Regions from separate parts of the Candidatus Pantoea rara genome, predicted to be linked through region 2. Evidence: predicted binding sites of a transcription regulator. Region 2 holds the regulator's gene; each other region holds the start of a gene.
The links. The regulator PhoB, encoded in region 2, activates phosphate uptake and scavenging genes when phosphate is short. The targets are predictions, from matches to a motif close to CTGTCATAAAACTGNCNNAT.

Region 1 (2,273 bases), 1.2 Mb from region 2:
TGCGGCATGTTGCCCAGACGCATCCCTTTGGTGAACGGCAATGGCGGCTTGTTCATCATCTGGCGGGTGGCGATATCCGCACCCGGATTCTTATCGTAGAAGCCCTGCTGTTTCGTCAGCTCGTAGGCGGCGGTAGTAATCGGCAGATAGCCGGTTTTCTGGTGCCATTCCGCAGCAATTTCCGGTTTAGCCAGGAACTGCATGAACTCGGCCACGCCTTTGTAGGTTGCCGCATCTTTGCCTTTCATCACCCACAGGCTGGCACCGCCGATCAGGGCGTTCTGCGGCGCATCTGGCACGGTGTCGTCATACGGCATCATGCCAACGCCGAAGTTGAATTTGGCATAGTGACGGATATCAGCCAGTGAACCGGATGAGGCGGTGGTGATACCGCAGTCGCCGTTGTAGAACTTAGCGGTGGACTCATCTTTGCGGCCAAAGTAGGTGAAGTCCCCTTTCTTGTTCATCGCTTCCAGCAGTTCGATATGACGAACCAGTACCGGCTTGTTGAACTCCAGCACCGCATCAAGCCCGTCAAATCCGTTGTTTTCAGTCGCGACCGGCAGAGCATGCCAGGCGCTGAAGTTTTCAATCTGGATCCAGCCCTGCCAGCCGCTGGCGTAGCCACAGCTCATGCCCGATTTACGCAGTGCGGCGGCATCCCTCGCCAGCTCCTGCCAGGTTTTAGGCGGCTGGTCCGGGTTCAGACCCGCTTTCTTAAAGGCATCTTTGTTGTAATAGAGTACCGGCGTTGAGCTGTTGAACGGCTGAGAGATCAACTGACCTTTGCTGTCGCTGTAGTAGCCCGCTACCGTTGGCACGAACTGTTTTTCATCGAAAGGAATTCCGGCGTCTTTAAAAACCTGATGCACCGGCACAATCGCTTTTGAGGCCATCATGGTTGCCGTACCGACTTCGTAGACCTGCAGTACGGCAGGCGCCTTGCCGCTACGCACTGCCGCAATCCCTGCTGCCAGGCTCTGCTCGTAGTTACCTTTGTAGGTCGGAACAATTTTGTAATCGGGATGCGTCTCGTTAAAACGCTGTGCCAGCGAATCCACTTCTTTGCCAAGCTCGCCTTCCATGGAGTGCCAGAAAGGGATCTCAGTGGCGGCCATGGCATGGCTGCTGAGCGTCAGACCGAGCAGCGCGCTCATCAGGCTACGACGAAAGGTAACGACGGACATAGAATTTTCCTGTGCAGGTAAATACGCGTGAAATCACGGATTTCTGTTTCGCGAAGTAACATGACACGGGGAAATGACGGATTAATAACAACCAGATGACAGCCAGATGACAGGCGAAAGAGAGGAAAAGAGGATGCAGACAGCGCGGCGGCAAAACGCCCACGCGGCCCGTTTTTAGTTACATAAATGGCAGAGCGATCAGGAAGTGAAAACGTGCGATGCGGGTTTACACTTCACTCAAACGCTAATTGCGGCTCCACCAACACCGATATTTAAGGCCGTCGGCGGCGCAGGCAGGTTGCGGGCGGACAGCGCGCAGCCACCGGAGCGTACACATAGTACGTGAGGATGGCGAGCACTGCCCAACCCGAACCTGGCAAGTAAGCCAGGCCGTGCCCCATCAGGCTCCGAGGTACGCGCTGCGGACGGCTTCGTTGGAGAGTAGCGCTGCACCGGTGTCTTCAAGCACCACATGCCCGTTCTCCAGCACATAGCCCCGATCCGCCAGCTTCAGCGCCTGATTCGCATTCTGCTCTACCAGGAAAATCGTCATCCCCTCGCTGCGCAGCTGCTCAATGGTATCGAAAATCTGCTGAATGATGATCGGTGCCAGTCCCAGCGACGGTTCATCCAGCAGCAGCAGGCGCGGCTGGCTCATCAGCGCACGGCCAATCGCCAGCATCTGCTGTTCGCCACCTGACATGGTTCCGGCGCGCTGGATTTTACGCTCTTCCAGACGCGGAAAAAGTTCATATACGCGCTTAATCCGCGTCAGATAGTCCGGTCGGCTGGCAAAAAAGCCGCCCATCGCCAGGTTCTCTTCCACCGTCATACGCGAGAATACCCGCCGTCCCTCTGGCACGATGGCAATCGCTTCACGCATGATGCGCGCCGTTTGCCAGTCGGTAATGGCTTTGCCATCAAAGGTAATGGTGCCCTGGGTCGCGCGCGGCTCGCCGCAGAGCGTGCCCAGCAGCGTGGTTTTTCCGGCTCCGTTAGCGCCAATCAGGGTAACGATTTCGCCCTGATTGATATAGAGGCTGACGTTGTGCAGCGCCTGAATTTTGCCGTAGTGGGCACTGACGT
Region 2 (2,273 bases):
CCCGACTGACCCGCACGGCTGCGCAGGATATCGCGCGGCCGCAGATAGGGAATGGCGCACAGCAGCGCGCCAGGTTCGCCCTGGCGGGTGTTGAGCAGCAGCACATCATCCTGCTCCTGGGGCGTGGCGATCACCCGGGTGTTGAGACAGGCAAGCAGTTCGCGCGACTCATTCAGTGTCGCCACGGAATCGTGGTTGCCCGCCAGCACAATCAGCTGACAGCCGGTGGGCTGCAGCGCCACCACAAAACGGTTAAACATCTCGCGGGCGTAGCTGGGCGGCGTGCCGGTATCAAACAGATCGCCTGCAATAATCAGTGCATCCACCTGATGCTGTTCAATCTGGATCAACAGCCAGTCGAGAAACGCCTGATGCTCGGCTGCCCGACTTTTGTTGTAAAAGAACTGCCCCAGATGCCAGTCCGCAGTATGAATGATGCGCATGATGAGTCCCTGCCGTTGTGATTCGCCCGGCGATTATACTGGCTCTGCGGCCAAAGCAAAAAATTGTCGCTGCGCTGTCATAAATGATTACCAACGGCGTTACAGGCAGGTTATGTTTTTCATAAAAGTGTCACAAATCTGACGCATAATGGCGCCGCGAATCTCAGTGACAGCCGTCATAATCAGCAGGAGTAATAATGGCTAAGCGCATTTTGGTTGTGGAGGATGAAGCCCCCATCCGTGAAATGTTATGTTTTGTTCTGGAACAGAACGACTATCAGCCAATCGAGGCGGAAGATTATGACAGTGCCGTTGGCAAGCTGATTGAACCCTGGCCCGATCTGATTTTACTGGACTGGATGTTACCCGGTGGCAGCGGTATTCAGTTTATCAAGCATCTGAAACGTGAGGCGATGACCCGCGATATTCCGGTGATGATGCTCACCGCGCGCGGTGAAGAGGAAGATCGGGTACGCGGCCTGGAAGTGGGCGCCGATGATTACATTACCAAGCCGTTTTCACCCAAAGAGCTGATGGCGCGAATTAAAGCGGTGATGCGCCGTATTTCACCGATGGCGGTGGAAGAGGTGATTGAGATGCAGGGACTGAGTCTGGATCCCTCTTCACATCGTGTGATGTCCGAAACCACCCCGCTGGAGATGGGCCCTACCGAATATAAGCTGCTGCACTTCTTTATGACCCACCCGGAACGCGTCTACAGCCGCGAACAACTGTTGAACCATGTCTGGGGCACCAATGTGTATGTGGAAGATCGTACTGTCGATGTTCACATCCGTCGTTTACGTAAAGCGCTGGAAGTCTCCGGCCACGATCGCATGGTACAAACCGTCCGTGGAACAGGGTATCGTTTCTCTGCCCGCTACTAAGACGGAGCTTTAACCGTGCTGGAACGCCTCTCCTGGAAGAGATTACTGACAGAACTGCTGCTGGCCTGTCTGCCTGCGGCGCTGCTGGGCATGCTGTCTGGCGGCTTGCCCTGGTGGCTGCTGCTCAGCGTGGTCATGGTGCTGTTATGGCATTTCCACAATCTGATGCGGCTGTCGCACTGGCTGTGGCTGGACCGCACCATGACGCCGCCCGCCGGGCGTGCCAGCTGGGAACCGCTGTTTTATGGTCTTTACCAGATGCAGCTGCGCAACCGGCGACGGCGGCGTGAACTCGGTAATCTGATCAAACGTTTCCGCAGCGGTGCTGAGTCGTTGCCGGATGCGGTGATCCTGACCACGGAAGAGGGCACCATTTTCTGGTGTAACGGCCTGGCCCAGCAGCACCTGGGTCTGCGCTGGCCAGAAGATAATGGCCAGAACATCCTCAATCTGCTGCGTTATCCGGAGTTTTCCCGTTATCTTCGCCAGCGCGATTTTGACAAGCCGCTGACGCTGGTGCTGAACAACAAACTTCATATGGAATTCCGCGTCATGCCCTACAGCGAAGGGCAGTGGCTGCTGGTGGCACGTGATGTGACGCAGATGCATCAGCTGGAAGGGGCGCGCCGCAACTTCTTTGCCAACGTCAGCCATGAGTTACGCACGCCACTCACGGTGCTGCAGGGCTATCTGGAGATGATGAACGACTCGGTGATGAGCGAGCCTTCCCGCAGCAAAGCGTTGCACACGATGTCGGAGCAGACGCGCCGTATGGATAGCCTGGTCAAACAGTTGCTGACGCTGTCGCGCATTGAAGCTGCACCGGCAATCGATCTGAAAGAGAAGGTCGATGTGCCAGTGATGCTGAAACTGCTGCAGCATGAAGCGGCGACGCTGAGTGGTGGGCGTCACGATATCCATTTCCATACCGATCCCCATCTGA
Region 3 (2,273 bases), 710 kb from region 2:
TTCTTGCGGCGGACGCTTTACTTCTCAACCCGCCTTCCCCTCCTTCATATTCCTTACGAAACCCTGGTTTGGCAGCGATGATGCTGTGAAGTCTTCAGGGCTGGCACGTCAGAAGAGCGAAGCGTCCGGGCCAGGGATGGCCCGGCCGATCCACAGGGATGTGAGATTTCTTCGCGATCGGACGCGCCAGCCCGGGAGGCCGCAGTCCGGCTACAGCAACGGTTTGTCCCAGCACCCAATGATTACCGGTCACTACGCCCCACCACCCAGCGCTTATGCACCCACAGCGAGGCGAGGATCACCAGCGCGCCTGCAATAAAGCTCGGCCAGTGCGGTTTCTCCTGCCAGATAGCCAGATTCACCAGCAATCCGGCGGGAACGTGCATGTTATTCATAATGCCCAGCGTGCCAGCATCGACCTGCGTCGCACCGTAGTTCCACATAAAATAGCCGAGACCGGAAGCGGCGATGCCCAGCCAGACCAGAATGCCCCACTGCAATGAGGTGGTCGGCAACTTCTGCGGATTGCCCCAGGCACACCAGGCGATCACTGCAATTAACACCGCACCCAGATAGAACCAGGAGAATGCCGTGTGCTGCGGCATAGGACGGGTCTCCTGCAAACGCTTATAGCCCACCATTCCCGCCGCAAAGCAGATGTTTGCCAGCTGTACTAATAGCAGGCCAAACCAGAAATGATCGCTGACTTTGTCATAGCGAATAATGGCTGCGCCAGCCACCGCCAGCAGGGCGCTGAAGATATAGCCGATGCGCAGCGGACGACGGCTGATCAGGTCATAAATCAGCGTCACATAGAGCGGCGTCATCACCGTAAACAGCAGGAACTCTGACACGCTAAGATAGAGGTAAGCTTCGAAGCTCAGCAGATACATCACTCCCAGCTGCAGCATCCCGACCAGCATATAAAGCAGCAGCGTTGAAGGGCGATGGCCACGCCAGCGCAGGAACGGTAAAAACACCAGCGCAGCCAGCGCCAGACGCATCAGTACAGAGAACCAGCTGTCTACCTGTCCGGCAAGGTATTCGCCAATCAGGCTGAACGAAAAGGCCCACAGAATGGTGGTAATAATCAATAAAAACACGGCGACGACCCTGAAATGAACAGGCTGTCAGTGTAAACAATGTGCCACTTTCAGGCTGTGAAATCTGGTTGACATGTGATTATAAACCAGGCAATCAGAAGGTCTGCTGGATAGACTGCTTACACTCAATGACATAACTGTCGACGTAATGGATTTTCAGCCAGATAAAATGCGCGAAATAATCCATGGCGTGATCACTTTCGCTACAGAATGTAATAAAACTGTAACAAATGTGTCATTCATCACAGTACCGTTGTGCAACTAACACTATTCTTTGCGCGAAATGGAACATTCTGTATCCATTTTGTTCTGCTCTTTTCCTGCCCCAACCTGCTGGGAATTAAAAACCATAATGTGCCCTGGAGGGCCTCACTGATGCTGAGCATTTTTAAACCTGCACCACGTCAGCCGCAGGTGGCGGAGGATCACGTTGATCCGCTCTACCGTCGCCTGCGCTGGCAAATTTTCATCGGGATCTTTTTTGGTTACGCGGCCTACTACCTGGTCAGAAAAAACTTCGCACTCGCCATGCCCTATCTGGTGGAGCAGGGTTTTTCACGCGGCGATCTCGGCTTTGCCCTGTCCGGTATTTCCATTGCTTACGGCTTTTCAAAATTCATCATGGGCTCGGTCTCTGACCGCTCAAACCCGCGCGTATTCTTACCGGCTGGCCTGATTCTGGCAGCAGCAGTGATGCTGATTATGGGATTTGTTCCCTGGGCGACGTCCAGCATCATGGTGATGTTCGTGCTGCTGTTTGTCTGCGGCTGGTTCCAGGGCATGGGCTGGCCACCCTGTGGACGTACCATGGTTCACTGGTGGTCGCAGAAGGAGCGCGGCAGGATTGTCTCGGTCTGGAACTGTGCGCATAACGTGGGCGGCGGTATTCCGCCGCTGCTGTTCCTGCTCGGCATGGCCTGGTTCAACGACTGGAAAGCAGCACTTTACATGCCAGCGTTTGGAGCGATTGCCATTGCAATTCTGGCCTTTGCGCTGATGCGCGATACGCCGCAATCCTGCGGTCTGCCGCCAGTTGAAGAGTATAAAAACGACTATCCGCCTGACTACGATGCCAGCCACGAAGAGGAGCTGACGGCAAAACAGATCTTCATGAAGTATGTGCTTCCGAATAAGCTGCTGTGGTACATCGCACTCGCCAACGTCTTTGTC

Region 1: a site for PhoB is predicted at 1,281-1,300, ahead of ugpB (sn-glycerol-3-phosphate ABC transporter substrate-binding protein UgpB). Genes of this name have one in related genera too.
Region 3: a site for PhoB is predicted at 1,314-1,333, ahead of glpT (glycerol-3-phosphate transporter). Genes of this name have one in related genera too.

What each region holds. Positions count from the first base shown of each region.
Region 1 is NZ_CP194942.1:334,891-337,163, reverse strand. It holds gene ugpB (sn-glycerol-3-phosphate ABC transporter substrate-binding protein UgpB) at 1-1,187, opposite strand, end outside; gene livF (high-affinity branched-chain amino acid ABC transporter ATP-binding protein LivF) at 1,588-2,273, opposite strand, start outside.
Region 2 is NZ_CP194942.1:3,092,563-3,094,835, reverse strand. It holds gene sbcD (exonuclease subunit SbcD) at 1-443, opposite strand, end outside; gene phoB (phosphate response regulator transcription factor PhoB) at 641-1,330, shown strand; gene phoR (phosphate regulon sensor histidine kinase PhoR) at 1,346-2,273, shown strand, end outside.
Region 3 is NZ_CP194942.1:3,800,097-3,802,369, forward strand. It holds gene ACR8BF_RS17915 (carboxylate/amino acid/amine transporter) at 243-1,103, opposite strand; gene glpT (glycerol-3-phosphate transporter) at 1,479-2,273, shown strand, end outside.